DNA from 3 places in the Burkholderia sp. PvR073 genome. Region 3 is predicted to be linked to each of the others. Evidence: predicted binding sites of a transcription regulator. Region 3 holds the regulator's gene; each other region holds the start of a gene.
What was found. Region 3 encodes LexA, which represses DNA repair genes until DNA is damaged. Its sites were predicted from a motif close to ACTGTATNNNNATACAGT; they were not measured.

Region 1 (9,611 bases), on a different contig from region 3:
ACCGCTACAGCGGCGCAGGCGTCGGTTATCAGTTCGCGAGTGTGGTCGGCGGCGGGTTCACGCCGTTCATCGCGGTGGCGCTGGTCAGCATGGCCGGCGGTTCGTGGCACTTCGTCGCCGCTTATCTCGCGGTGGGCTGCCTGATCTCGCTGGTGGTCGCCGCGCGGATGCGCGCGGCGCAGTGACGCAATGACGGCATGGCCGGCCCGCTACGCGGCCGGCCATTTCCGCACCGGCTTCCCGCTGCCGGCAGTCGGGCGCAACCCGCGCCCGCCCAACGTCAAACACGGTCAATCCCGCACGCGGAAGCCCCTTTTCCCCGCTGAACATTCCACGCCGCGCGCCGACCAATGGCATCATATGGGCCTACGTCAGTCACCGATACGCCCCCATATCATGTCGAATCTCATCGTCCACGGCGGCACTCCGCTGCGCGGGGACATCAAGCCGTCCGCGAACAAGAACGCCGTCCTGCCGATTCTGTGCGCCACCCTGTTGACCGATCAGCCGCTGCGCCTCGTCGGCGTGCCGGACATCACCGACGTGCGCAAGATCCTCGACATCTTCCGCACGCTCGGCAGCGACGTGTCGGTCGACTTCGCCACGGGCATCCTCGAGCTCCACCATCGCAACACGACGTTCGATCCGGCCGTTCACCGCCTGCCCGAGGCGATGCGCTCGTCGATCATGCTGATTCCGCCGCTGCTCGCGCGCTTCGGCGTCGCGCGCCTCGAGAACGACGTGAAAGGCTGCACGCTCGGCGTGCGCGAGATCGATCCGCACGTCGAGGTGTTCGAGCGCTTCGGCGCGCATATCGAGCGCACGCCCGATTCGCTGATCGTTCGTGCCGATGGCCCGCTGACGGCCAACGATCACTGGTTCGACTACGCATCGGTCACCACCACCGAAAACTTCGCGCTGTGCGCGACGGCGGCAAGCGGCACGTCCACGCTGATGAATGCGGCGTCCGAGCCGCACGTACAGGAGTTCTGCCAGTTCCTCGCGATGATCGGCGTCGCGATCGAGGGCATCGGCACGTCGCGTCTGTGCGTAACGGGCGGCGGCAAGCTCGGCGGCGGCGAATTCCGCTTCGCCGAGGATTTCCACGAAATCGCGACGTTCCTCGCGCTCGGCGCGATCACGGGCGGCGACATCGCCGTGCGCAACTCGTCGCCGGAGCATTTCCCGCTGATCGACCGCACATTCGCGAAGTTCGGCGTGACCGTCACGCACCGCGACGGCTGGTCCCGCGCGGAACGCGACGGCCCGCTGCGCGTGCGCCGACCGTTCACGCAGAACATCCTGACCAAGGTCGAAGCCGCGCCGTGGCCGTACGTGCCGGTCGACCTGCTGCCGATCTTCATCGCGCTCGGCGTGCGCGCGGAAGGCAGCGCGATGTTCTGGAACAAGGTCTACGACGGCGCGCTCGGCTGGTCCGGCGAACTGTCGAAGTTCGGCGCGCACGTGCTGCTGTCGGATCCGCACCGGCTCATCACGTTCGGCGGGCTGCAACTGACGCCGGCGCGCGTCGAGAGCCCGTACATCATCCGCGTCGCGATCGCGCTGCTGATGGTAGCCGCGAGCATCGAAGGCCGCTCGGAAATCATGAACGCGCTGCCGATCCGCCGCGCGCACCCGCATTTCGTCGAAAACCTGCGTTCGGTCGGCGCGAACGTCGAGTGGACGAGCAGCGAGTAACACCCTGACGGTACGGCGCGCGTCATGCGAGCGCCGTATCGCACCCCGCATTCGGTCGCAGGCACCGCCGGCCGCCCCTCCTGCGCTACTCGCCTCCCCCGCAGGCGCCGTCGCCGGCGCCCATGTGGTCGAACCCGTAGAGCATCACGGCCGTCGTGCCGCGCGCGGGGTTGCTCGGGCGCTTCGCCAGGCTTTCATCGAGCGGGCTCGACGGATACTGGACGCTCGTGTCCATCAGGTTCTCCGGCTGCGTCCGCAACTCTGCTTCGGTCAGCTTGTGCCCCTCCGCACGCGGCAGCCCGAACGCGTTGCGCACGTCCGCTTCGTTCCACGTCCCCTTCAGCGTGACGGTGACCATTTGCAGGTCGCCATGCTCCCAGTCCAGGTCGACCTTCGTCGCGAGCGGATGCACGCTGGTCGCGAGCCGGTCGGGGAACGCAGGGCCTTCGTAGTACGCCTTCGTGTTCCTGCACGCGTCACCGGTGTTCCGGTACTTCTTCAGCGTGCAATTGAAGCGCCTGTCACGGTAGCCGAACGCCGTTTCGACGTAGCAGCCGAATTTCGGCGACGTCATGCGCGGCCATGCACGCACGTCGACGGTTGGCTTCGGGAGCGTCGCGCCGGTCGAGGGATTCGCCGCGGCAAGCAGCGGCACGGCCGCGACGAGCACGGCCAAAGCGGATTCGCGAATTTTCATTGTTCTGTTCCAGTCGGGCTGGCGATTCTAGCGCGGCTTTGCAAGCATGCACGCGCGACCCATACGGCGCAGCGTACGAGATGGCGCGCGAATCGGTTGTTGTCGACGCTCATTTCCCCACGCTCGGGCCGAGCGTCCAGCGTCCAATCATGCAAGCTCGAACCCGTGCGCCCGGCGGCGCGCCCTCAGCCGGTTCGATTTGCGCGATAATCGCCCACTCCCGCGCGATCACCGCGCACTCACGCGTCGCTGCCCACGATGAAAAAAACCGACCTCGACCGACGCGACTGGATCGCCGGCCTCGAAAAAGGCCTGGCGATCCTGGAAGCGTTCGACAGCCAGCACGCGCGGATGACACCCACCCAGGCCGCCGCCCGCACCGGCCTCACGCGCACGGCCGCGCGGCGCTACCTGCTGACGCTCGAATCGCTCGGCTACGTGTACACCGACGGCAAGCTGTACGGCCTCACGCCGCGCGTGCTGCGGGTCGGCTGGTCGTACTTCGATTCGGCGCGGCTGCCGCGCACGGTCCAGCCCTATCTGCAGCAACTGAGCGCGTCGCTGAACGAATCGGCGTACGTGAGCGTGCTCGATGGCTGGGAACTCGTATTCATCGCGCGCAACGGCGTGTCGCGCGTGATGACGACCGGCTTCGTGCTCGGTGCACGCGTGCCGGCGCCGCTGACGTCACCCGGTGTCGTGCTGCTCGCGCATCATCCGGATCGGGAGGCCGTCCGCGCGTGGCTCGCCGACGCCGAACTCGCGCCGTTCACGCCGCACACGATCACCAACAAGGCACGACTGCTCGAACAGGTCGACCACGCGCGCGACGCGGGCTTCGCGGTCATCGAGCAGCAACTGCAGGTCGGCGTGCGCGGCATCGCGGTGCCGTTGAAGAACCGTCATGGCGAAGTCGTCGCGGCGCTGAGCACGAACATGCCGATCGGCACGGAATCGACGGACGCGGCCGTGCGGCGCGTGCTGCCGCATCTGCAGGAAGCCGCGCTGGCGATGCTCAACGTGCTGTAGGGATTGTGCGCAAGCGCGCACGCCGTCCGTCCCCCTGACGGTCACCCGATCCGCCACCAGCGCGGCAGCAGATCGCGCACCTCCCGCCGCCGGTAACGATCGTCGATCAGATGCACGACGCCCTCGTCGTGCTCGGTGCGGATCACGCGCCCGGCCGCCTGCACGACCTTCTGCAAGCCCGGGTACAGATACATGTAGTCGTAGCCGTTGCCGAAACGCGCATCCATCGCGCGCCGCATCTGTTCGTTGACGTCGTTGACCTGCGGGAGCCCGAGCGTCGCGATGAACGCGCCGATCAGCCGCTCGCCGACGAGATCGACGCCTTCCGAGAACGCACCGCCCAGCACTGCGAAGCCGACACCGCGCCCGCCCGCGTCGAAGCGCGCGAGAAACGCATCGCGCTCGCTTTCTGCCATGCCGGGCGCCTGGGCCCACACGGGCACGTCCGGATGGCGCGTCTGCATCAGCGCGACGACGCGACCGAGATAGTCGAAGCTGCTGAGAAAACCGAGGTAGTTGCCGGGCCGCGTCGCATACTGCGCGGCGATCAGGTCCGCGATCGGTTCGAGTGAACGGTCGCGGTCGCGCCAGCGGGTCGACACATGGCTGGCGACGCGCACGGTCAGTTGCTCGGCGCGAAACGGCCCGTCGACGTCGAGCCAGCCCGTGTCGGCCGGCAACCCGAGCGTGTCGCGATAGAAATGAAACGGACTCAGCGTGCCGGAAAACAGCACGGTCGCGCGCGCGGCTTCGTAGCGCGGCGCGAGAAAGGCGGCCGGAATCACGTTGCGCACGCACAGCGTCGACTGGATGCGGCGCCGGCGCCCGGCCGGCGCGACGCCGTCGAGCCCCGACTGGCGCGGCAGCGGCTCTCCGTGCAGCGTCGCGTCGAAGATCGACGCACTGTCGAACGCATCGGCGAGCACGCCGAACTGGATCGCCTCGAAATGAAAGCGCAGCAGCGCGTCGCCGTTCGCGCGCGGCGCATCGGTCAGGTGTTCGCCGATCGCCGCGACGAGGTTCTGCACCGCCGACACGATCGGACCCGGAATGTCCGGATAGGCCGCATAGCGCTCGGCCTGTGCGCGATTGACCGTGCCCCATGCGCGCGCGAGCCGGTCGAACGCCTTGCGCAGCGCCGCCGGCGCCGCCTCGCGCGCGGCCTCGAACGCGAACGGGTCGAGCGACGCGCTGTACATCCTGCGGGCACGATCGAGCAGGTTGTGCGCTTCGTCGACGAGCACGCCGACACGCCACTGGTTCTGCTGCGCGAGCGTGTGCAGCATCGCGCTGCCGTCGTAGTAGTAGTTGTAGTCGCCGATCACCATGTCCGACCAGCGCGCAAGCTCCTGCGAGAGGTAGTACGGACAGACGTCGTGCGCGAGTGCAGCCTCGCGCACGGTGCCGCGATCGAGCAGCCCGGCGCCGATCGCCGCGTCGCGCGCGGCCGGCAGCCGATCGTAGAAGCCTTGCGCGAGCGGACACGATTCGCCGTGACACGCGCGGTCCGGATGCTCGCACGCCTTGTCGCGCGCGACGAGCTCCAGCACGCGCAGCGGCAGCGCCGGCGTACCGGCGCCGAGCGTCGTGGCCGCCTCGAGCGCGAGCGCGCGGCCGGGCGTCTTCGCGGTCAGGAAGAACACGTGATCGAGCTCGCCCTCGCCGCACGCCTTCAGCAGCGGGAATACCGTGCCGAGCGTCTTGCCGATGCCGGTCGGCGCCTGCGCCATCAGGCAGCGTTCGTCGCGCGCCGCCCGATAGACGGACACCGCCAGCTCGCGCTGACCGCTGCGGAATTGCCCATGCGGAAACGCCAGCGCACGCAGCGCCGCATCGCGGGCCGCGCGATGCGCGGTCTCGCGCTCGGCCCAGCCGACGAAGCACGCGCATTGCTCGGCAAAGAACGCGGCGAGCACGCCCGCGCTGAGTGTTTCCGTCAGCACGGTCTCGCGCTCGGACACGATGTCGAAATACACGAGCGCGACGTCGATTTCCGCGAGGCCGCGTGCCTCGCACATCAGGTGCGCATAGACCTTCGCCTGCGCCCAGTGCAGCGCGCGGTGATTGGCCGGCATCGCATCGAGGCTGCCGCGGTAGGTCTTGATCTCCTCGAGCCGGTTCGCGACCGGGTCGTAACCGTCCGCGCGTCCGCGCACGGTCAGCGTGCCCCACGTGCCGGTCAGCGCGATCTCGGTTTCGTAGCGCGCGCCGCGCTTCGACGTGACCGCGCCGTGACCGGCGATGCCTTCGAGCGCGGTCGGCGCGGGCGTGAAGCGCAGGTCGAGATCGCCGCGTCGCGCGGTGAACTCGCACATCGCCCGCACGGCGACGACATAGCTCATGCGGACAGCCCCGCTGCCTCGGCCTGCGCGACGTCGGTGCCCGCCCATTCGACATCGACGACACGCACCGGAATCCCGTGCGCAAGGCAGTACGCGAGCCAGCGCGTCTGGTTGTCCTGCAGCCGGTCGCCGGGGCCCTTCACCTCGATCAGCTCGTAGCGCCGCTCGCCGGGCCAGAAACGCACGAGGTCGGGCAGCCCCGAACGGTTGCTGCGGATGTCCGCGAGCAGGCGCATGAACCACAGCCGCAGGTGCTCGGGCGGCAGGCAGGCCAGCGCCTCGTCGAGCAGTTCGTCGGTCAGCACGCCCCAGAACACGAACGGCGATTGCAGCCCCGACTTCGTCGCATGGTGCCGGCGGATCGTGTCGCGGTATGCGCCCGAGTCGAGCTGGGCGAAACAGGCGGCGAACGCGTCCGTGCGGCGCACCGCGAAATCGGGCGCGTGCAGGTCGGCCGGGCCGCGCTGGAACGGGTGAAAGAACGCGCCGGGCACGGCCGCGAACACGGGCTCCCAGCACAGCAGCCCGAACAGCGAATTGATCAGCGTGTTCTCGACGTAATGAACCGGCGCGTGGGGCTGCGCAAGATGGTCGCGCACCGCGAATTCGACGCTGACGAACGCTTCGGGACGCGCCAGCACGAGCGTTTCGCGCGGCACGTGCGGCGCGCTGCCCGCGCGTTCGACCCGCTGCCCGAGACGCCGCTGCAGGCGCGGCAGCATCCGCTCGACGCGCTGGCGTTCCTCGTCGCTTTCGAAACCGCCGCGCGCCTCGAGCGCCAGCGCGAGTGCGTCGTCATCGCGTCCGCAGCGTTCGAGCACGCGAATGCGCCGATGCCGGCTGCCCGGCCACGCGCTGCGCGCATACGCGTCGAGCGCGGCGGTCCAGTCGGCGCGCCGCTCGCAGGCTTGCCCGAGCGAGAACAGCAGCTTCGAGCGGCGGGTCGCGAGCCACGGCTGCGCGCAGCCGACCGCGTCGATCGCCCGCAGCAGGTCGTCGAACGGCAGGTCGTCGGGCCATGCGTCGAGGGCTTCGCGGCAGGTCTGCAGCGCGAGATACGCATCGACGTCGGCGCGCTGCTGGAACGCACGCGAGGACGGCGCGAACGGCACGCTTTCGTACTGGAACACGCCGAGATCGGCGAGCACGAATTCGCTCCAGTCCTGATGGAGATTGCCGAAGAACATCAGCCGCAGCCGGTCGCACAGCGCGCCGACCGTCACGCGCAGCACGCAATCGTCGGCCTGCGCGCACCATGCGTCGAGCGACTGCGCGACGTCGTGCACGAGCCGCAGCCGTTCGAGCCAGTCGGGCTTGCGCTCGCCCGCGTGCGCGGCGAGCGACGGGAACGCCTTCAGCAGATCGGCCTTGGTCGACAGCGCGAACAGCTCGTCGAGCGTGAGCGCGGGCGCCGGATCGATCCAGCCGAGTGCGACGAGCGGCGCGGCTGCGTCGAGCGTGCTGCCGATTTCGTCGTACACGAGCTTGCTCGCCCGGAAGTCGGATCCGCTGCGCATCAGCATCCGCACGAGCAACGCGCGCGACGCTTTCGGCAGCTGCGCGAAATGCCGGAGAAACGCGTGTTCGTGCGCGTCGAGCAGGTCGTCATAACGCTCGCCGAGCCAGGCCAGCGCGCGTTCGAAATTGGTCAGGTAGTAAAACGCCGGAGGCGTCGGCGATGCAGGCGTCACGGGGGATCGATCACTGTACGTTTGTACAGGTAGCAATCATATCAAATGTGACGAAAAATGCCGCACGCCGCAGCGCCCGCCCGCCCGACCCGCCGGCGCCAATCCGGTCAGAACTGGTAATTCACCGACATGTCGAACACGCCGTTCGTCGACTGCTGCGTGATCGGGCTGCGCCTTGCGCGGCCGACGAGCTGCTCGATCGCGCCATCCACCGTCACGAACCAGTGCTTGTTGACGAACCAGACCATCGTCACGCCGGCGCCGAACGACTTCATCCCGGCTCCCGGCGAATAGGTCGACAGGCCCGAACGCGCGGACGCCCCCTGATTCACGCCGAACCAGCCGTTCATGTAGCGTGAATCGGCGAACGACACGGTCGGGCCGGCGAACCAGAAGAAGTGCTCGTTGCTGCCCGGCATCGGCATGTACGCGGAGAAATCGCCGACCCAGCCGTTCGAACCGCCGATGCTGCGCCGGACATCCGCACGCAGCACGAGCGGGAAATCCTTCGAGATCACGTAATCGGCCGCGAGCTTCATCACCGGCGCCGCGTTGATGTTGTCGAGCCCGTTCAGGTGGTCGAGATCGTCGGCCGAGCGGCGCCCGAGGTCATAGCCGACCGACAGGCTCACGCGCCAGTTGGGCCCGCGCAGCACGTTCGCGCCGAGCCCGTCGCCCGTCGACAGGAAGAACAGGTCGCGATAGCGCACGTCGAAATTCGGGCCGCCCATCACGCGGTAGCGGTCGGAACCCGCGTAGCGCGGCTGCAGCGTCATCGCGGCGCCCACGCTCACCTGCCACGTGGGGACGGTCGGATTGAACAGCTTCTGCAGCGGCACCCCCGCCGAGTATTGCCATTCGCCGAGCGGCGAAGGCGTCTGGGCCGACGCGTCGCGGGCGCCGGCGGCCGCGAGCGCGGCGAAGGCCGACAGGCCGGACACGAACCGGCGGGTGGCGGGTGACAGCAACGGGCGAGCAACGGTCATCAAGGCGGTCTCCGTCGGTTGTGCGAAACGAACCTGCAGGAAAGCGCGTCGCGCTGGTCCAGCTGCAAAGGCAGGCAGCTGACGGCGCGAACGTAGCGTGCGCTGAATTAACGAACATCCTACGCGAGGCGTAGCGAACCCGCAAAGCGCCCGTTGAGCACGGGCACTTTGCCGGTTTCCGACACGAGCGGGCGGATGGTTGCGGAATCAGAAACGCTCGACGTGGTAGTCGCCGGCGAGCGCGGCCGGGCTGCGCTTGGACATCATGCGCGAGAACCCATCCGCGAGCCGCCCGAGCGCGAGCTGCTTCTGGCTCGCATCCCAGTGCGTGTAGGTGTCGTAGGCGGAATCGTCGAACGACACGGTGACGGCGACCGGGCGGCCGCTGGCGCGAAAACCGATATGCAGCACGCCGCCCGGCAACTCCTCGATGTGATAGCGCAATGAGCGCGACTCGAAATAGCGGCCCAGCACCTGGGCGATCGCGCGCTTGTCCGGTGATTGCACGTGAATGTCCATGATGGTCCTCCTTTCAGTGATCGCGCGGCCCGCCGCGTTACGCTGCGCCCGCCCGGCATCCGCATCGGCGGCGGCTGCGACGGCGGATCGCCATGCGGCGGGCCCAGGGGCACGGGCGGATCCACCGGATCGTCGTGCTCGGGCAGCGTCGGGTGGGGATCGACGTCGGGTGTCGGTTCGGGACGGTGCAGCATGGATGGCGTGTTCATGTCGCTCCTGCGCGGCGGCTCGCGCGTGTCGATTGGCGCGGCGACCGTACGCAAGCAGCGTGCCTGCGCATCATTGCCGACACGCGGCGCGTCATCCGTCCTAAGCTCCAATCAGCAGCGACACGATGCGCCCTTCGGCGGCGCGCTTCACCGCGAGCGCGAACTGACTCGGACGGCGCGCATCGTGCGACCAGCGCCCCGCGTAGACGGTGTGTGGTTCAGCCGGCGGCGGGTGCGAGGTGTCCACCGGTCCGGCCGGCTCAACAGGCTGCGAGCGTCCCGCCGCCTCACCCCGCACGGGCACGGCGCTTGCGCTTTTCGTTACGTGTAAGGAGGTTCGATCATGACCGCTCATGCCCCCGGCCGCCGCGATGCCGTGTCTCCGGCTGCCGGTAGAGTCCTGCGCGCCGCGTCGCGCAAGCCGTCTGATGACAAGACGG
Region 2 (9,611 bases), on a different contig from region 3:
TGCAGCAGCCCGGCCTGCTCGGGCCCCGGCGGCGCGAACACCAGCAGCGGATAGTCGCGGTCGATCAGCTCCATCGGGCCGTGACGGACTTCGGCGCTCGAGAAAGCCTCGGCCTGGATGCCGGAGGTTTCCTTCAGTTTCAGCGCGGCTTCCTGCGCGATCGCAAGACCAAGGCCGCGGCCGATCACGATCATCCGCTCGACGTCCGCGAGCGCGGCGACGGCCGGCGACCAGTCGAGCTGGCCGGCTTGCGCGAGCACGTCGGGCAGGCCGCGCAACGCGGTGATCAGCGCGGCGTCGCGCTGCCAGTACGCGACGATCTGCGCGGACAGCGACAGCATCGCGATATAGCTCTTGGTCGCGGCGACCGACAGCTCGGGGCCGGCCAGGAGCGGCAACTGGTGCTCGCACGCATCGGCGAGCGGCGACGGCAGCACGTTGACGGCGGCGACGGTGCGCGCGCCGGCTTCGCGCAGCGCGGCCATCGTGTTGACGAGATCGGGGCTCTTGCCGGACTGGGAGAAGGCGAGCGCGAGCTGGTCCTGCACCTTCAGCGGCGCCTGCTGCAGCGTCGCGACCGACATCGGCAGCGACGCGACGGGCACGCCGAGGCGGCTCATCGTCAGGCTCGCGAAATAGCTGGCGGCGTGATCCGAGCTGCCGCGCGCGACCGTCAGCGCGACGGCCGGCGGGTGATCGAGCAGCTGGCCGGCGAGCGCTTCGACGCGCGTGGTGTCGGCGAGTTGCGCGGCGACGACCTGGGCGGACTCGCGCGCTTCGTTAAGCATATTCGACAATCGATTCTCCTTCGACGTAGGTCGCGGTGAGGTTCAGGTCGCGATCGAACACGACGAGGTCGGCCCATGCGCCGCGCTGGAGGCGGCCGCGATCGGCGATGCCGAGGTAGTCGGCCGCATAGCGCGACATCCGGTTCGACACGTCGGCGATCGGCAGACCGAGCGACACGAGATTGCGCAGCGCCTGATCCATCGTCAGCGTGCTGCCGGCGAGCGTGCCGTCGGCGAGCCGCACGCCGCCGAGACACTTCGTCACGTGCTGGCTGCCGAGCCGGTATTCGCCGTCGGGCATGCCGGTGGCCGACGTGCTGTCGGTCACGACGTACAGGCGCGGGATCGCGCGCAGCGCCGCACGAATCGCACCGGGGTGCACGTGCAGCAGGTCGGGGATGATTTCCGCGTACTCGGCATGCGCGAGCGCCGCGCCGACGAGGCCCGGATTGCGGTGATGCAGCGGCGACATCGCGTTGAACAGGTGCGTGAAGCCGCATGCGCCGTGCTTGAGCGCGGCGACGGCGTCGTCGTAGGTCGCGAGCGAGTGGCCGAGCTGCACGCGCACGCCGCGCGCGGCCATCTCGCCGATGATCTCGATGTGGCCGGCGATTTCCGGCGCGAGCGTGACGACGCGGATCGGCGCGATCGACAGGTACTTCAGCACTTCGTCGAGCACGGCCGACACGGCCGCGTCCGGCTGCGCGCCGAGCTTGCCGGGGTTGATGTACGGCCCTTCGAGGTGCACGCCGAGCACGCGTGCGCCACCGGGCGTGCGGGTGCGCGCGACGCTGCCGAGATTGGCGACGACCTGCATCAGTTCGTCGCGCGGCGCGGTCATCGTCGTCGCGAGCAGGCTCGTCGTGCCGAACTGCGCATGGGTGCGGGCGATCGTCTCGATCGCGTCGCCGCCTTCCATCACGTCGGCGCCGCCGCCGCCGTGCACGTGCAGGTCGATGAAGCCTGGCAGGATGTACGGTGCGTCGTTCTTCGCGGGATCGGCGGGCGTGCCGTCGAGCGTGGTGATGCGGCCGTTCTCGCTATCGAGCGAACCGTGAATCCAGCCGTCGGAGGTAAGGATGTTTCCAGTCAGCATGACGTTTCTCTTGATGATCTGGTGACGCGGACATCCGCGTCGCGATTTGCAAATCCGTTGCGCTTCGTTGCGCTTCGTCGTGTTCGGTCGCGCACGGCGCGCGGGCAGTCTCGCGCGTCAGCGTTTCAGTTCCGCGACGAAGTCGTAATAGTCGTCGCGGCAATACGTTTCGGTCACTTCGATCGCGCGCTGGTCGACGCCGTAGCCGATGCGCGTGATCACGAGCAGGGCCGAGCCCGGCTTCACCCCCATCCACTTCGCGATCTCGTGCGTCGCGTTCGCCGCGCGAAAGTGCTGCAGCGCGCGCACCACCGTCATCCCGCGCGCCTCGAGGTATTCGTACAGCGACGCGCCGAGCGCCTGCGGATCGGGCACCACCGCGGCCGGCAGCGTCGAATGCTCGACGGCCATCACGATGCCGTCCGCGCGGCGCAGCCGTTCGAGCCGCGCGACCGTCGCGCCGGGCGCGAGGCCGAGATGCGTGAGCTCGTCGCGGCTCGCGGCGCGCAGCTTGCGCGACAGCCACACCGAATCGGGCACGAAGCCGCGCTGCTGCATCTTCGCGGTGAAGCCGACGAGACGCGACAGCGGATCGGCAACACGCGGCGTGATGAAGCTGCCCGCGCCGCGCGCCCGCTTGATCAGCCCCTGCTCGACCAGCAGCGCGAGCGCACGACGGGCCGTGATCCGCGACACGCCGACCGACCCCGACAGCAGCCGCTCCGACGGCAGCGCCTCCCCGGCCCGCCACGCGCCGGCGTGAATCGCGCTCGCCAGGTTGCGGGCGAGCTGCAGATACAGCGGCGTGTCGTCGAGGGGATCGGGCGCCAGTTCGGACCAGGCGGTTTCCATGTGCCTCCGGGTGTCGGACGACGATCTCGGACCGTCGAAAGTGAACGCATTATATAACCACCATAATACCAGTCAACGAACTGGTATTAGCGAGGCGAAAATCGCCGGAAGCCTTGCCCGGCAAGCGTTTTAGTCGCGGGAAAGCCTTTGTTTACAATGCGATGCAGGATAGGGATTTACCCGGATTGGTATGCAAGGGGACAGTTCCGGCGCGCGATTCGGCGGGTTTTGGGCTGGAAATCCAAGACCCGAATAGAACCAGTTGAGCCGACTGGTATGCATGGGACGACACGCACCGCGCGGAGCTGGCGACACGCGCCCGGGGACCTCAATGGAATTCGCGGCTCGACGTGCGCAGGCCGCCGAGCAGCGGCGTCAGATCCTCGAAATGCTGCGCGACGAGGTGCCTCACGTCGCTGACGACCTGCCACACGCCCGACACCGCGAGCAGCCGCGAATCGAGTGTTTCGCGGCGCTGCCGCGCGAGCAGCTCGGGCCGCACGATCACGTTCACGCACCCCGTTTCGTCCTCGAGCGTCATGAACATCACGCCTTTCGCGGTGCCCGGCATCTGGCGGGCCGTCACGATTCCGCACGCGCGCGCGAGCCGGCCGTCGGGGCGCTCGCGCAACTCGGCCGCGGACAACAGCCGCTGCGCGCGCAACGCGGGCCGCAGCAGTGCGACGGGATGGCGGTTCAGCGTCAGGCCGGTGGTGTCGTAGTCGGCGAGGATGTCGTCGGCTTCCGACGGTGCGCCGAGCGCGGGCTTCACGGGTTCGTCGATCGGCGCGGCGGCGAGCAGGTCGCGCTCGGGTGCCGCGGCGACCGCCTGCCACAACGCATCGCGACGATGGCCGGCGAGCGTCGCGAGCGCGTTCGCGGCGGCAAGTGCCTCGAGATCGCGGCGCTCGAGTTGCGCGCGGCGGGCCAGCACGTCGACGTTGTCGAACGGGCCGGCCGCGCGCGCCGCTTCGATCCGGCGCGCGGCGGCTTCGCCGAGGCCGCGCACGAGCGACAGGCCGAGCCGCACGGCGGGCTGGCCGTGGGGAGGCGGCTGGTCGGGCAGCGCTTCGAGCGACGCTTCCCAGTTACTGAGCGTGACATCGATCGGCAGGACCTGCACGCCGTGACGCTTCGCGTCCTGCACGAGCTGCGACGGCGGATAGAAACCCATCGGCTGGCTGTTCAGCAGCGCGGCGAGGAAGATCGCCGGTTCGTGGCATTTGAGCCAGCTGCTGGCATAGGCGAGTTTCGCGAAGCTGGCTGCGTGGCTTTCGGGGAAACCGTATTCGCCGAAGCCTTTGATTTGCTCGAAGATCTGTTCGGCGAATTCGCGTGTGTAGCCGCGTTCGAGCATGCCGTTCACGATCTTGTCGTGATACGGACCGAGATCGCCCCTGCGCTTCCAGGCCGCCATCGCACGACGTAACTGGTCGGCCTCGCCGGGCGTGAAACCGGCTGCGACGATCGCGATCTGCATCACCTGTTCCTGGAAGATCGGAACGCCGAGCGTGCGTTCGAGCACGACCCTGAGCGCATCGCTCGGATAGGTGATCTCCCCTTCCTCTTCTCCCGCCTTGATCCTGCGCCGCTTCAGGTACGGATGCACGGCACCACCCTGGATCGGCCCCGGCCGCACGATCGACACCTCGACCACCAGATCGTAATAATCGCGCGGCTTCAGGCGCGGCAGCATCGACATCTGCGCGCGCGATTCGATCTGGAACACGCCGACCGTATCGGCGCGGCAGATCATGTCGTAGGTTGCTTCGTCATCCTGCGGAATGTGCTTCAGCGTGAACGGCTGGCCGTCCTCCTGCGGCCCGCGCCACGCAGTGCGCAGGTCGAAGGCGCGATGCAGCGCCGACAGCATGCCGAGCGCGAGCACGTCCACCTTCATCAGCCCGAGCGCCTCGAGATCGTCCTTGTCCCACTGGATCACGCGCCGCCCGTCCATCGCCGCGTTCTCGACCGGCACGAGCCGCGTGAGCTTGCCGCGGCTGATCACGAAGCCGCCCGAGTGCTGCGACAGGTGGCGCGGAAAGTTCAGCAATCGACCGGCCAGTTCGGCCCATGCGCGAATGATCGGCGTCGCAGGGTCGAGCCCGGTCGACGCGAATTGCTGCAGCAGGTCGCGACTGCCGTCGAACCAGCGATGCGCCTTCGCGACGCGATCGACCAGCATCGGATCGACACCGAGCGCCTTGCCGGTTTCGCGCAGCACGCCGCGCGGGCGATACGTCGAGACGGCCGCCGCGAGCGCGGCGCGATCGTGTCCGTATTTTGCGTAGATATGCTGGATCACCTCTTCCCGGCGCTGATGCTCGAAGTCGACGTCGATATCGGGCGGCTCGCCGCGCTCCTCGCTGATGAAGCGCTCGAACAGCATCGTGCTCTGCTCGGGATTCACCTCGGTGATGCCGAGGCAATAACACACGACCGAGTTCGCCGCCGACCCCCGGCCCTGACACAGGATGTTCTGGCTGCGCGCGTATTTGACGATGTCGTAGACGGTCAGGAAGAACGGTTCGTAGCTCAGCCGAGCGATCAGGTCGAGTTCATACCGGATCTGCTTGTCGACTTTCTCCGGAATGCCCTGCGGATAACGCAAAGCGGCCCCCGCGAAGGTTTCCTGTTCCAGATGGCGCGTCGGCGTGAGCCCCTTCGGCACGATCTCGTCGGGATACTCGTATTGAAGCGTGTCGAGTTTGAAATCGCACGCATCGAGAATCGCGCAGGTCTCGTCGAGCTCCTCCGGCGAAAACAGCTTCGCGATTCGCCCACGCGCGCGCAGATGCTGTTCCGCATTCGGCGCGAGCGCATACCCGCACTCCGAAACCGGCATCCCGACGCGGATCGCCGTCATCACGTCCTGCAGCGGCTTGCAGGAGCGCCGATGCATCGTCACGTCGCCGAGCGCGACGATACGCACGCCGCGCCGCTCGCCGGCCGCGCGAATCTCCTCGCGCTGCGCGCCGTCGAGCGGGCGCTGCAGTTGCACGAGCCCGAGTCGCGCCCGCGCGCCGAACGTCGCGCGAAACCAGGCGACCTGCGCATCGAGTACGTCCGCCCGAACGGGATAGGTGGGGACGAGAATCGCGAAGCAGTCGGGCATGCCCCGCAAGTGGGCGAACTCCGCGGGCGGCGCCGACAGCATCCTCGACGTCAGCCGGTACGTGCCCTTCGGCGACGCCATGCGCCGCCACGAGATCAGCTCGGACAGGTTGCCGTAGCCCTCGCGGTTCTGCGCGAGCAGCACGAGCCCGAACGCGCCGGGGCCCGGATCGTGGCCGGGGGCGACTTCATCCGGCGTCACCTCGAAGAACGAACCGACGATCAGCGGCAACCCTTGCGCCTTCGCCGCGACATGCATGCGCGGCGCGCCGGCGAGCGAGCATTCGTCGGTGATCGCGATCCCGCGATAGCCGAGCTCGACGGCGCGCTCGACCAGTTCCTCCGCATGCGACGCGCCATGCAGGAACGAGAAGTTCGAACGACAGAACAATTCCGCGTAATCGGGCAGCCAACTGAATTCCGCAACCATCGCCACTCACCCGAACAGGCCGTGCAGGAACCAGTGCGGATCCGCCTGGCTGCTCAACCGCTCCTGAAAGACCCAGTAGCACGCGCCGGCCTCGTCCTGCGCGACGTAGTAATCGCGCGCCACGAGCTGACCGTCGAACCACCCCGCCTCGATCCGCTCGGGCGACGACATCATCCTGAGCGGCGTATGGAACACCGGCCGGTTCGCGCGCATCAGCAGCGGCTGCGGCTCGGCCAGCAGCCACGCGGGACGCGGCGGCGCAGCCGGCAACCCGCGGGCCGGCTTGCCCGCCTGCGCATCGAGCGGCAGCCAGCGGTTCGCCGCTTCTGGACGGTGATCGGCAACGGGTGCCGCGCGCAGCACATTCTCCGAGCCGAGCCGCGCGACCAGCAGCTCGAACAGCCGCGCGCGCGTCTCTTTCGTGCCGCCCGGCTCGGGAAAGAGATCGTCGGCCGGCGGTGCGACCGATTCGACGCGCGTGGCCGTCAGCCGCACCGCGATCACCGCGGCCGGCAACTCGACACGCGCGAGCCGCTCGCCGAGCAGCCGCATGAAGTGCGCGTCGTCGCGCACGGGCGCGGCGAACGCGAGTTCGAGCGGCGTCGGCGGCACGGCCTGGCGGCCGCGCTCGTGCTCGAGCTCGAACGTCATCGCGGCCAGCGACAGCTGCCGCGCGGCCAGCCAGCCGCACAGCTGCACGACGAGCCGCCGCGCGGCGAACAGCACGGCTTCCGCGTATTCGACGCGTTCCGGCAATTCGAGCCGCACGTCGAACACGGGCGGCACGGCCATCCACGCGAGCGGCTCGACCGCATCGCCGTACGCACGATCGAGCGCGGCGAGCAGCGCCGGACCGCAGCGGCGCTGCAGCCCCGCGCGCGGCAGGCCACGCAGATCGGCGAGCGTGCGGCAGCCGAGGCCGTCGAACCAGCCCGCATACGGGCGCGCGTCGGGCAGCAGCACGCACGGCAAACGATCGAGCGCACGGACGAGCGAAGCCGGCCCGGCCACGCGGCGCCGGATACGCGCACGCGCCGACGTGCGCGCGAGCAGCCACGCGCCGCGCCCGGTCGGCGCGGCGGACAGGCGCGCCGCATAGCCGAGCGCCGCGAGCGTCGCGCGCACCTGACGGCACAGCGACGGCAGGCCGCCGAACAGGCGCAGGCTCGGGCCGACGTCGACGAGCAGCGTCGCTTCGTCGTCGAGCGCGACGCACGGCGAGAAGCGCAGCAACGCGAGCGCGACCGCGCGCAGCGCATCGGCCTCGCGGGCGGGATCGCGTTCGACGAGCCGCGTGTCGGGCGCGAGCGTCAGCACGCCGCCGCGCTTCATGCCCGCGCGCACGCCGTGCCGGCGCGCGGCCGCATCGGCGATCAGCACGACACCCTGCTCGAGCACCGCGCAACCGGCCGCACCGGCCTCTGCGTCAGACGGCGGCGGGGCGCACACGTCGAGCGGCAGGCGCGGCAGATGGATGCCGAGCAAGACGCGCATAGCGGCTCTCCACGATGGGCGATGGCAAATCGAGCGTGAGCGGCTCGCTGCGCGCGGGCCCCCGACGCTTGACGATGTCGAGCGACACACCGCCCGGCACCGGATGCAGCGCGACGCGCAGCACGGCCGGTGACGGCTGCCGCGCGGCCGCCAGCGGCCGCAGCATCACGAACAGCGTGTCGCCGGTGCGCGCGGCCGCGAGATGCAGACGCCGCAGCGCGTCGGGCCGCGCGTCCTGCCAGAGCAGCAGCGCACCGCAGCAGCCCGTCTTGAGCGCCTGCTCGGCGGCCCACAACGCATCGGTACGGCTGCCGGTGCGCAGCCACAGCAGCGCGTCGGACGGCACGCCGAGAGCGGCCAGCGCGCTCGCATGCGGCGACTGCGGCGGCGCGACGAGCGCGAGCGGACGCCGTGCGCTGACGGTACGCGGGAGCGCCGGCGCGAGCAGCCGCATCTCGCCGCAGCCCGGCTGTGCGGCCAGCAGTTCGACGAGAGCGCCGACCGGCCAGCCGCCGCCGGGCAGTTCGGCGGACAGCGGCGCGAAGCCCGTGTCGATCGTGCGCGGACCGCCGCGCGCGAGCTGCGAGCCGCGCCAGAGCGACGGATGAAGGGATTCGGGAGAAATGGAGGATGCGAGCATGACGCCACCCACAACTGTATGGATATCCAGTATATGGCAATGCGCCCGCGTCGCACAGCACCGGTGAGAAACCGGCTTTTCGTCAGAGGATACCCAGGGAAAAAGCCCGGGCGGGCGTCATGTCGCGGCGCGGCCGGGCCACCGTCTCCCGTGCCTGGCCCGTCCACGCCGCCCAGCCTGCGGCTGAAGCGGTGCGATACAGCCTTCCGCATCGCACCACTCCGATCGCGTTGCTTCAGCCCAGCAGCAGCGCGTCGTCGTCGAGCTGCTCGTGACGCACCTTCTCGAACATCTGCAGCAGGTCCGGCACATCGAGCCCCTTGCGCGCGTCGCCCGACACGTCGAGCACGACCTGCCCCTGGTGCAGCATCACCGTGCGGTCGCCGTAGTCGAGCGCCTGCCGCATGCTGTGCGTGACCATCATCGTCGTCAGCTTGCTCTCCGCGACGATGCGCGCGGTCAGCTTCAGCACGAACGCGGCCGTCTTCGGGTCGAGCGCGGCCGTGTGCTCGTCGAGCAGCAGGATCCGCGATGGCCGCGGCGACGCCATCAGCAGGCTCACGGCCTGCCGCTGGCCGCCCGACAGCAGCCCGATCCGGTCGGTCAGCCGGTTCTCGAGGCCGAGGTTCAGCAGACGCAGCTTGTCACGAAACAGCTCGCGCGACGGGCGGTCGAGCGCGGCCCGGAAGCCGCGCCGCACGCCGCGCGCCGTCGCGAGCGCCATGTTCTCCTCGATCGTCAGCGCCTCGCAGGTGCCGGCCATCGGGTCCTGGAACACGCGCGCGACGAGGTGCGCGCGATCCCACGCGGCCTTGCGCGTGACGTCCGCGCCATCGATCGCGATGCGTCCCGCATCGACCGGCTGGTCGCCGCTAACCGCATTGAGGAAGATCGACTTGCCGGCGCCGTTCGAGCCGGCGAGCGTTGTCAGCACGAGCCGGCGCGCGGGCAGCAGCGTCTCGCCGATGATCACGGCGGCCAGCCCGATCACGATCGTGCCGATCCCCATCGAGATAGCCGCGCCGCCCTGCGTCTGCGCGAACAGCGCGCCGGCGAGCGCGACGAGCGCATTCAACAGCGCCATTCCGGCGAGCGTCGTACGGCCGGTCGCGATGCCTTGCGCGCGCGCCATCCGCGGGTTCGCATCGGTCGCGCGCATCGCGAGGCCGAGTTGCGACGAGAAGAACCCGTCGAGAC
Region 3 (9,611 bases):
GCTTGCGCATGGACGGCCGGTGCGGCGGCGACCGCGACGGCGGCAAGCGCGGCGGTCAGGAAGCGACGGCGAAAGAGGACATTCATACACATCTCCTGGCGACTGGCCCGCTGGGCCGGATTGTTGTTTGGTGTTGTTTTAATGCGAGCAAACGTTTGCGCCACACTACCCGGACACTGGCCATCGATGCTGCTTGTCGGTACCAAGGAATGGAAGCGGGGCAGACGGCCGACTGCCTGGCGCGCGCTGTCGTCGACGCGCCACCGCCGGCGGGACGCCGGCGGAGTGAAAGCTATGCTGTACCGTTTCGGTTCGACGCGCAACCCGTCTGATCAATATTTAAGGGTTTATTCGGAGCACGCGATTACGCGTGCCGATTGCGGCGCGTTACAGCGGGGGCCGCGGCGCCGCTTCGTCGCGATCGCGAAGGAAACCGCTTTCGGTTCAATGATCGGCCTTCGTCGAATCCGGCTTGACCATCGAATTCGCTTTGCGTTTTCCACGTGTGCACTGTTCCGATTTCATTCAGCGCGATGCGATGCGCTGGCCGCTGCAGGCCCGAGCCGCCAGCGGCAACGGCCCGCGCAGCAGCGCCGACGCGGTTTGCCGATCCGCGCTCCGGCGGATTAAATCATATCTTTGTGAAAGTGGCCCGCTCGAGAGGGTCGAGCAAGGCATTCGAATGTGCCGTCTTGTTGTTCTGTTTAATCGGCGCATATGTGACGGTCGCCGCTCGCGGCAAGCCGGATTGTCAGCGAAGACGTCCATCGCAGGTTCGATGCGTGGGCACACGATGCCATGACGACGCGAAACCGCCGTCATGACAGCCATCGCGCAGCACGTCCGGCGGGCGCTTGCCGCGCCATCGCCCCACCGTTAGACCGTTTCGCGCAGCTGCGCGGCGATTTCCGCTTCGTTCAGCTGCGGCGCGAACATCTCGATCAGCCGGTACGCATACGCGCGCAGGAACGCGCCCTTGCGCAGCCCGACCCGCGTCGTGCTCGCCTCGAACAGGTGCTGCGTGTCGAGCGCGACGAGCCCGGTGTCGCGCTGCGGATCGAAGGCCATCGCCGCGACGACGCCGATCCCCATTCCGAGCTCGACGTAGGTCTTGATCACGTCCGCGTCGATCGCGGTCAGCACGACGTCGGGCACCGCGCCGGCCTGCGTGAACGCCTGGTCGATGTGCGAGCGGCCCGTGAAGTCCTGGTCATACGTGATGATCGGATACTCGGCGATTTCGTCGAGCGTCAGGTTCTCGCGGCCGACGAGCGGATGCCCCTTCGGCACGACAACCGTGTGGTGCCACGAATAGCACGGGAACGTCACAATGTCCGGATAGCGGTCGAGCGCCTCGGTCGAGATACCGAGATCGGCTTCGCCGTTCAGGATCATCTGCGCGATCTGCTGCGGGCTGCCCTGGCGCAGCGCGAGATGCACCTTCGGGAACACGTCGGTGAACTGCCGGATCACCTTCGGCAGTGCGTAGCGCGCCTGCGTGTGCGTGGTCGCGACGACGAGGTGGCCGCTGTCCTGGTCCGCGAACTGGCGCGCGACGCGGCGCAGGTTCTCTGCGTCGAGCAGCATCCGCTCGATCAGCTGGTGCACGGCCTTGCCGGGCTCCGTGAGCCCCGTGAGCCGCTTGCCGCGCCGGATGAAGATGTCGACGCCCAGTTCGTCCTCGAGATCCTTGATCTGCTTCGACACGCCCGACTGCGACGTGTACAGCACGTTCGCGACTTCCGTCAGGTTCATGTTCTGACGCACGGCTTCGCGCACGAAACGCAATTGCTGAAAATTCATGGGTATGCCTCTTAGGCTGTCGTTGTTTGAATGTCACTCCGGAGCGGTATCCGCCCTCTTCTCTTTACCGGGTTCGGACGTCAGTGTGCGGGAAATACCCGGACCGCGCGCGGCACGGCCGTCGCGCCGTCGCCGACCTGCAGCGCGAGCGCACGCCACGCGTCGCGATCGAGTTCCGCTTCGAGCGCGCCGCCCGTGCGCGCCTCGAGTTCGACCCGCACCGAGCCGCCGAGCGGGATCACGCGGCGCACGTCCACCGCGATGCCGTCGCGATGACCGTCGCCGGCCGGCCACAGCTGCAGGTCGTGCGGCCGCACATACGCGTTCGCGGGGCCCGCGAAATCGGCATCGACCGCGATCGGCGCCGCCGCGCCCTCGGCGACGAAGCCACGGCCGGCGACCGTGCCCGGCAGGCGGTTCGCCGCGCCGAGGAATTCGTAGACGAACGCGCTTTGCGGATGATCATAGACGTCCTGCGGGCTGCCGACCTGCTCCACGTGCCCGCGGTTCAGCACGACGATCCGGTCGGCCACTTCCAGCGCCTCTTCCTGGTCGTGCGTGACGAAGATCGTCGAGATGTGCAGATCGTCGTGCAGGCGCCGCAGCCAGCCGCGCAGTTCCTTGCGCACCTTCGCGTCGAGCGCGCCGAACGGCTCGTCGAGCAGCAGCACCTTCGGCTCGACCGCGAGCGCGCGGGCGAGCGCGATCCGCTGGCGCTGGCCGCCCGACAGCTCGGACGGATAGCGCTGCGCGAGCCAGTCGAGCTGCACGAGCTTCAGCAGCTCGTGCACCTTCTCGCGGATCACGGCTTCCGACGGCCGCTCGCGGCGCGGCTTCACGCGCAGCCCGAACGCGACGTTCTCGAATACGGTCATGTGGCGAAACAGCGCGTAATGCTGGAACACGAAGCCGACCTGGCGATCGCGCGCGCCGACCGACGCGACGTCGAGCCCCTGCAGCACGACCTGGCCGGCGTCCGCGTGCTCGAGGCCCGCGATCACGCGCAGCAGCGTGGTCTTGCCGCAGCCGGACGGCCCGAGCAGCGCGACGAGCTCGCCCGCGGGGAAGTCGAGCGACACGTTGTCGAGGGCGGTGAAATCGCCGAAGCGCTTCTGAAGGTGACGGACAGTGATACCCATTCTGGTTGCCTCTTTACGATTTCGACGAAATGGCGGCGACGGGGCCGGCATGAGCGGGAACGTCATCGCGTGCGCCGGCCAGTTCGGCGGCGAGATGACGCTCGGCGAGCAGCTTCAGCGCGAGCGTGACGAGCGCGAGCAGCGCCAGCACCGACGCCACGGCGAACGCCGCCGCGAAGTTGTATTCGTTGTACAGGATCTCGACGTGCAGCGGCATCGTGTCGGTTACGCCGCGAATGTGGCCGGACACGACCGACACCGCACCGAACTCGCCCATCGCGCGCGCATTGCACAGGATCACGCCATACAGCAGGCCCCACTTCACGTTCGGCAGCGTCACGCGCCGGAAGATCTGCCAGCCCGACGCGCCGAGCACGCGCGCGGCCTCTTCCTCGTCGGTGCCCTGCGCCTGCATCAGCGGGATCAGCTCGCGCGCGACGAACGGGAACGTGACGAAGATCGTCGCGAGCACGATGCCCGGCACCGCGAAGATGATCTGCACGTCGTGGTCCTGCAGCCACGGCCCGAGCCAGCCCTGCGCGCCGAACAGCAGCACGTAGACGAGGCCCGAGATCACCGGCGACACGGAGAACGGCAGGTCGATCAGCGTGGTCAGCAACGCCTTGCCGCGGAATTCGAACTTCGCGATCGCCCACGACGCGCACACGCCGAACACGAGATTCAGCGGCACCGCGATCACGGCGACCGTCAGCGTCAGCTTGATCGCCGACCATGCGTCCGGATCGGCGAGCGATTCGAGATAGAAGCCGACGCCCTTGCGCAGCGCCTCGAAGAACACCGCGGCGAGCGGCACGACGAGGAAGAACGCGAGGAACGCCAGCGCGGTGCCCGTGAGCAGCCAGCGCACGACGCGCGACTCGCTGACGGGGTCGGGCTGTTTCGCGGCGCGCGCGCGCGCGGCGGACGGGTTGTTCAGCACGGCACTGGACTCCTGGCTCATTGCTGGCCTCCTGCGGCGGTCGCGGCAATGGTTGCGGTCGACGGCGCGGGGCCGCTCGCCCCCTTGCTCGTACGACGCTGCAGATACCACTGCAGCGTGTTGATCAGGAGCAGCATCAGGAACGACACGACCAACATCACGACCGCTAGTGCGGTCGCGCCCGCATAGTCGTACTGCTCGAGCTTCGTGATGATCAGCAGCGACGTGATCTCGGATTTCATCGGCACGTTGCCGGCGATGAAGATCACCGACCCGTATTCGCCGAGCGCGCGCGCGAACGCCAGCGCGAAGCCGGTGAGCAGCGCCGGCAGCACGGCCGGCAGCACGACGCGGCGGAACGTCAGCCAGCGCGATGCGCCGAGGCACGCGGCGGCCTCCTCCTGCTCGCGCTCGAAATCCTCGAGCACCGGCTGCACGGTGCGCACGACGAACGGCAGCCCGATGAAGGTCAGCGCCACCAGCACGCCGACCGGCGTGAACGCGATCTTGATGCCGAACGGCGCGAGATACTGGCCGACCCAGCCGTTGGTCGCGTAGACCGCTGCAAGCGAAATGCCCGCGACCGAGGTCGGCAATGCGAACGGCAGATCGACGATCGCGTCGATGAGGCGCTTGAACGGGAACCGGTAGCGCACCAGCACCCACGCGACGAGAAAGCCGAACACGGCGTTGATCAAGGCGCCGCCCAGGGCGGCGGAAAACGTCAGCCGATACGACGCGAGTACGCGCGGCGACGTGACGGCGGTGACGAACTGGTCCCACGACAGCGTCGCGGTCTTCAGGAACGTGGCGGCGAGCGGGATCAGCACCACGAGGCTCAAATAGGCCACCGTGATGCCGAGCGTCACGCCGAAGCCGGGCAGCGCGCTCGGCTTGCGAAAGGTGTACGTCGTCATCGGATGCTCTTGCTGGGTCGATGCTGCTCATGGGTCCGACGCAAACGCCGGCACGAGGAATCGCGCCGGCGGCTGTCGGGGATGCGACGCGCTGTCGTGGCGCGCCGCTGTCGTTATGGGTTTGCTGCGTGGCGTGACTGTTCGCGTTACTGCGGCTTGTAGATCGAGTCGAACACGCCGCCGTCCGCGAAATGCGTCTTCTGCGCATTCGTCCAGCCGCCGAACGTGTCGTCGACCGTGTACAGCTTCAGCTTCGGGAACTGCTTCGTCAGCTCCGCCGGCACGTTCTTCGAACGCGGACGGTAGTAGTTGCGCGCCGCGATCTCCTGGCCCTGCGGGCTATACAGGAAATTCAGGTAGGCCTCCGCCAGCTTGCGCGTGCCCTTCTTGTCGACCACCTTGTCGACCACCGCGACGGGCGGCTCGGCCAGGATGCTCACCGACGGCACGACGATCTCGAACTTGTCGGTGCCGAATTCCTTGATCGACAGGAACGCCTCGTTCTCCCACGCGATCAGCACGTCGCCGATCCCGCGCTGCACGAAGCTCGTCGTCGCGCCACGCGCGCCCGAATCGAGCACGCCTGCATTCTTGTAGAGCTTCGTCACGAATTCCTTCGCGCCCTGCTCGTTACCGCCCGGCTTGTGCACGGCATACGACCATGCGGCCAGGTAGTTCCAGCGCGCGCCGCCCGAGGTCTTCGGGTTCGGCGTGACGATCGAGATGCCCGGCTTGGTGAGGTCGTCCCAGTCCTTGATCCCTTTCGGGTTGCCCTTGCGCACGAGGAACACGATCGTCGACGTGTACGGCGATGCGTTGTCCGGCAGGCGCTTCTGCCAGTCCTTGTTCACCAGCCCCTTGTTGGCGAGCGCGTCGATGTCGTAGGCGAGCGCCAGCGTGACGACGTCGGCCTGCAGGCCGTCGAGCACCGAGCGCGCCTGCGCGCCCGAGCCGCCGTGCGACTGCTTGAAGTTGACCGTCTCGCCCGTCTTCACCTTCCACTCCTTGCCGAACGCCTGGTTGAAGTCCTGATACAGCTCGCGCGTCGGGTCGTACGACACGTTCAGGAACGTCGTATCGGCCTGGGCATGCGTCACGACGCCCAGCGCCGCCGCCGCGCCCAGCGCGAGTGTTGCGATCAGGCGGCCCGCTCCGCCCACCAGCCCCGTGTTGCGCTTCGCCATCCTTGGTTCTCCAGTGTTGTCGATGTTGCGATGTCGGGCCAGTCTAGCGAACGGGTTACATGATTAAAAATAATCGTTCTTCATTTTTTAATACTCAAAAGTGCTAACGCAGACTGGGCGGACGGTTGCGGCAGACAAACCGGCGTCCGGACGTCGCGAAATCGCAGCGGAACCGGCGCGATCGCGTCGAACCTCAAGTAACACTTGAAATTCGCGAAGTACTGTATAAAAATACAGCTCACTGTCTATCCATACAGTTAAGCCATGACCAAACTCACCGCACGTCAGCAGCAAGTGTTCGACTTGATTCGCCGGGCGATCGAGCGCTCCGGTTTCCCGCCCACGCGCGCCGAGATCGCGGCCGAGCTGGGTTTCAGCTCGCCGAACGCGGCCGAGGAACACCTCCGTGCGCTGGCGCGCAAGGGCGTGATCGAGCTGGCCGCCGGCGCGTCGCGCGGCATTCGCCTGCTCGGCATCGACGATGCGCCGCACCAGTTCACGCTGCCGCACGCCGGCCTGATGCAGCTGTCGCTGCCGCTCGTCGGCCGGGTGGCGGCCGGTAGCCCGATCCTCGCGCAGGAGCACATCTCGCAGCATTACGCGTGCGATCCCGCGCTGTTCACGAGCAAGCCCGACTACCTGCTGAAGGTGCGCGGCCTGTCGATGCGCGACGCCGGCATTCTCGACGGCGACCTCCTCGCCGTGCAGAAGCGCACGGAAGCGAAGGACGGCCAGATCATCGTCGCGCGTCTGGGCGACGACGTCACGGTCAAGCGCCTGATGCGCCGGCCCGGCGGCCTCGAGCTGATCGCGGAGAACCCGGATTACGAAAACATCTTCGTCAAGGCCGGCAGCGCGGAATTCGCGCTGGAAGGCATCGCCGTCGGGCTGATCCGCTCGGGCGAACTCTGACAATCGGTCTCGCTGAGGAGAACACCATGGAACGCCTTTCCCGTTTGCTGCCTTTCCGTCAATTCGGTCGCCTGCGTCACCTGCGCGGCCGCACGCCCTGTGCGCCGCTGTCCGCGGCCGCGCCCGTGGTGAGCCAAGAAGTCGCAGTTGAACGGCAGGCGTCGCTGCTGCCGTCGGCGCTTCCCGCATTCGCGCGGGTCTCGCTGAACGCCGGCCTGAATCACGCGGAACCGGCGCGCCGCGCGCCGGTGCGCGTCTATCACGGTCGGTCGCGCCTGATCATGGTCGGGACGATCGATGCCGTGTGCCGGATGATCGATCGCTGCATCGACGAGGAACGATCGTCCACGCACGGCGGTCTCTGATTGCGGAACCTGTCCGCACCGGAGGCATCGTGACTGGATCGTCGGGCCGCGCGTGGCGGCTCAAGCCCTTGCTGATTGTCGTGCTGGCCGTCGCCGTCCTGGCGGCGGTCGGCTATGCCTACGCGTCACCGTACGTCGCGCTAGGTCGCCTGAAATCGGCGATCGACGCGCGCGATGCGCAAGCGGTCAGCGAATATGTCGACTTTCCGTCGCTGCGCATCAGCCTGAAGCAGCAGGTCACGGAAGAGTTGATGCGCCGGATCGACGCGGTGAAGAAGGACAATCCGTTCGCGGTGATTGGCGCGCTGATCGGATCTGCGTTGATCGGCCCGCTGGTCGATGCCTATGCGACACCGGAAGGTGTGGCGGCGTTGATGAACGGCATCCCGCCGCGTGGTAATCCGGGCGAGCGGCCCCCCGGATGGTCGGGCCCGCCGTCAGGCGGTGCGCCCGGCAACGCACCGGCCGCGCCACCGGCCAATCCGGCTAGCGCACCCGTGCCGGGCAGCAATGCCACCGCTGCGTCTGCGCCGGCACCGGCACCCGCGCCCGCGCCCGCACCAGCGAGCCCGAGCGATACGGGTCATCAGCAGCAAACGAGTGCCGGCTACCGGAATATCGATGAATTCGTCGTGACCTACCAGCGCAGCGCCGACGGCACGCGCTATGCGGCGGTCTTCCGCCGCTTCGGCCTGTTCTCGTGGAAGCTGTCCGCGATCGACCTGCACGCCTGAGCAATCGCAGTGGCGGTCGCGTTCGATACCGCTGTTGCGGCACTGCGCGCGACCGCGCGTGAACCGCCGGCAATCCGGCCGTTCACGCGATCACTGCGTTACTTGCCGTTCGCGGTGGCCGCTTCGCGTTCGCGCGCCATCTCGGCCTTTTGCTCTTCGGCCGACGAACACGCGACCAGAATGCTGCAGTTCACGCGATCGAGCAGCTGTGTGTTGCCCGACCCCATCCACCATCTCGACAACCCGCTGCGGCACCGATGGCCGACGACGACGAGGTCGGCCTTCAACTCCGTCGCGAGATTCGCGATTTCGTCGATCGGATAGCCGAACGCGAAATGGCCTTCCGCCTGGACGCCGCGCTCGCGCAGCCAGTTCACGCCTTCCTGCAGGATCTCGCGCGCGGTTTCCTCGAAGCGGCCGCACGCGACGTCGGTCAGCAACCCCGCGCTTTGCGCGATGCTCGAGCGCATGTCGACGACCGACAGCAAATGCGTTTCCGCCTTCAGGTCCAGCGCAAGATTGGCACCGCACCGCAATGCCTTGCGTCCCTCGAGCGTGCCGTCGTAGCACAGCAGAATCTTGTTGTAGCTAGCCATGAAACCTCCCTATCGCGACTACGTGCCCTATGCACTCATCATGGTGCGCCGCAATTCAGGACGCAAGGGATGGAAAACGCTGATTCGCCACGCGGGGAGCGTCGGCGATGATGCGGTGCACGATCCGTGCGCCCATGCACCGTGCCGCGCCGGCATGCGCTGAAGAGACGCAGCCGATGCACTAGAATGGCCCGTTCGTGCCCTCGACGTGCGTTCGCCCCGGTCATGCTCATGTGACACGCATTCGCCCGATCCGTTCGCCGGCCGGCACGCCCCGCGGGCTGGCCGCGAAACGCGTCCGCGCCCGCTTACAACGACAACCTGCCCATGTCCGTTGCACCGATCGATTTCCGGAACGTTGAAAAGCGCTATGGCGACAAGCTCGTCGTCAACGACCTCTCCTTCCACGTGCAGGCCGGCGAATGCTACGGCCTGCTCGGGCCGAACGGCGCCGGCAAGACCACGACGCTGAAGATGCTGCTCGGCCTCGTCTATCCCGATGCGGGCGCCATTTCACTGTGCGGCGAACCGGTTCCGACACGCGCGCGGCATGCGCGCCGGCGCGTCGGTGTCGTCCCGCAGTTCGACAACCTCGATCCGGACTTCACGGTCCGCGAAAACCTGCTCGTGTTCAGCCGCTATTTCGGGATGTCGGCGCAGGCTGCGCGCGCGCTCGTGCAGCCGCTGCTCGAATTCGCGAAGCTGGAAAACAAGGCCGATGCAAAGGTGGGCGAGCTGTCGGGCGGGACGAAGCGGCGTCTGACGCTCGCCCGTGCGCTCGTCAACGATCCCGACGTGCTGGTGCTCGACGAGCCGACGACGGGCCTCGATCCGCAGGCGCGGCACCTGATGTGGGAGCGGTTGCGCTCGCTGCTCGCGCGCGGCAAGACGATCCTGATCACCACGCATTTCATGGAGGAAGCCGAACGCCTGTGCGACCGGCTGTGCGTGATCGAGGAAGGCCGCAAGATCACCGAAGGCGCGCCGCATGCGCTGATCGAGTCCGAGATCGGCTGCGACG

Region 1: ACVK00_RS22870 (VRR-NUC domain-containing protein) is a predicted target of LexA. The motif match lies at 7,470-7,487, and genes of this name have one in related genera.
Region 2: imuA (translesion DNA synthesis-associated protein ImuA) is a predicted target of LexA. The motif match lies at 8,428-8,445, and genes of this name have one in related genera.

The regions. Positions count from the first base shown of each region.
Region 1 is NZ_JBSRXO010000008.1:77,016-86,626, forward strand. It holds gene shiA (shikimate transporter) at 1-185, shown strand, start outside; gene ACVK00_RS22850 (UDP-N-acetylglucosamine 1-carboxyvinyltransferase) at 397-1,698, shown strand; gene ACVK00_RS22855 (hypothetical protein) at 1,784-2,395, opposite strand; gene ACVK00_RS22860 (IclR family transcriptional regulator domain-containing protein) at 2,654-3,424, shown strand; gene ACVK00_RS22865 (ATP-dependent DNA helicase) at 3,466-5,766, opposite strand; gene ACVK00_RS22870 (VRR-NUC domain-containing protein) at 5,763-7,457, opposite strand; gene ACVK00_RS22875 (MipA/OmpV family protein) at 7,565-8,443, opposite strand; gene ACVK00_RS22880 (ATP-binding protein) at 8,651-8,962, opposite strand; gene ACVK00_RS22885 (hypothetical protein) at 9,272-9,418, opposite strand; gene ACVK00_RS22890 (hypothetical protein) at 9,515-9,611, shown strand, end outside.
Region 2 is NZ_JBSRXO010000003.1:169,540-179,150, forward strand. It holds gene ACVK00_RS12495 (SIS domain-containing protein) at 1-788, opposite strand, end outside; gene nagA (N-acetylglucosamine-6-phosphate deacetylase) at 781-1,884, opposite strand; gene ACVK00_RS12505 (GntR family transcriptional regulator) at 2,002-2,736, opposite strand; gene ACVK00_RS12510 (error-prone DNA polymerase) at 3,065-6,280, opposite strand; gene ACVK00_RS12515 (Y-family DNA polymerase) at 6,287-7,774, opposite strand; gene imuA (translesion DNA synthesis-associated protein ImuA) at 7,707-8,414, opposite strand; partial or broken gene ACVK00_RS12525 (ABC transporter ATP-binding protein) at 8,650-9,330, opposite strand; partial or broken gene ACVK00_RS12530 (ABC transporter permease subunit) at 9,430-9,611, opposite strand, start outside.
Region 3 is NZ_JBSRXO010000013.1:41,387-50,997, reverse strand. It holds gene ACVK00_RS29300 (sugar ABC transporter substrate-binding protein) at 1-86, opposite strand, end outside; gene ACVK00_RS29295 (hypothetical protein) at 295-630, shown strand; gene ACVK00_RS29290 (CysB family HTH-type transcriptional regulator) at 877-1,803, opposite strand; gene ACVK00_RS29285 (sulfate/molybdate ABC transporter ATP-binding protein) at 1,884-2,942, opposite strand; gene cysW (sulfate ABC transporter permease subunit CysW) at 2,956-3,903, opposite strand; gene cysT (sulfate ABC transporter permease subunit CysT) at 3,900-4,799, opposite strand; gene ACVK00_RS29270 (sulfate ABC transporter substrate-binding protein) at 4,946-5,983, opposite strand; gene lexA (transcriptional repressor LexA) at 6,248-6,895, shown strand; gene ACVK00_RS29260 (hypothetical protein) at 6,922-7,260, shown strand; gene ACVK00_RS29255 (DUF2939 domain-containing protein) at 7,290-7,994, shown strand; gene ACVK00_RS29250 (universal stress protein) at 8,093-8,590, opposite strand; gene nodI (nodulation factor ABC transporter ATP-binding protein NodI) at 8,918-9,611, shown strand, end outside.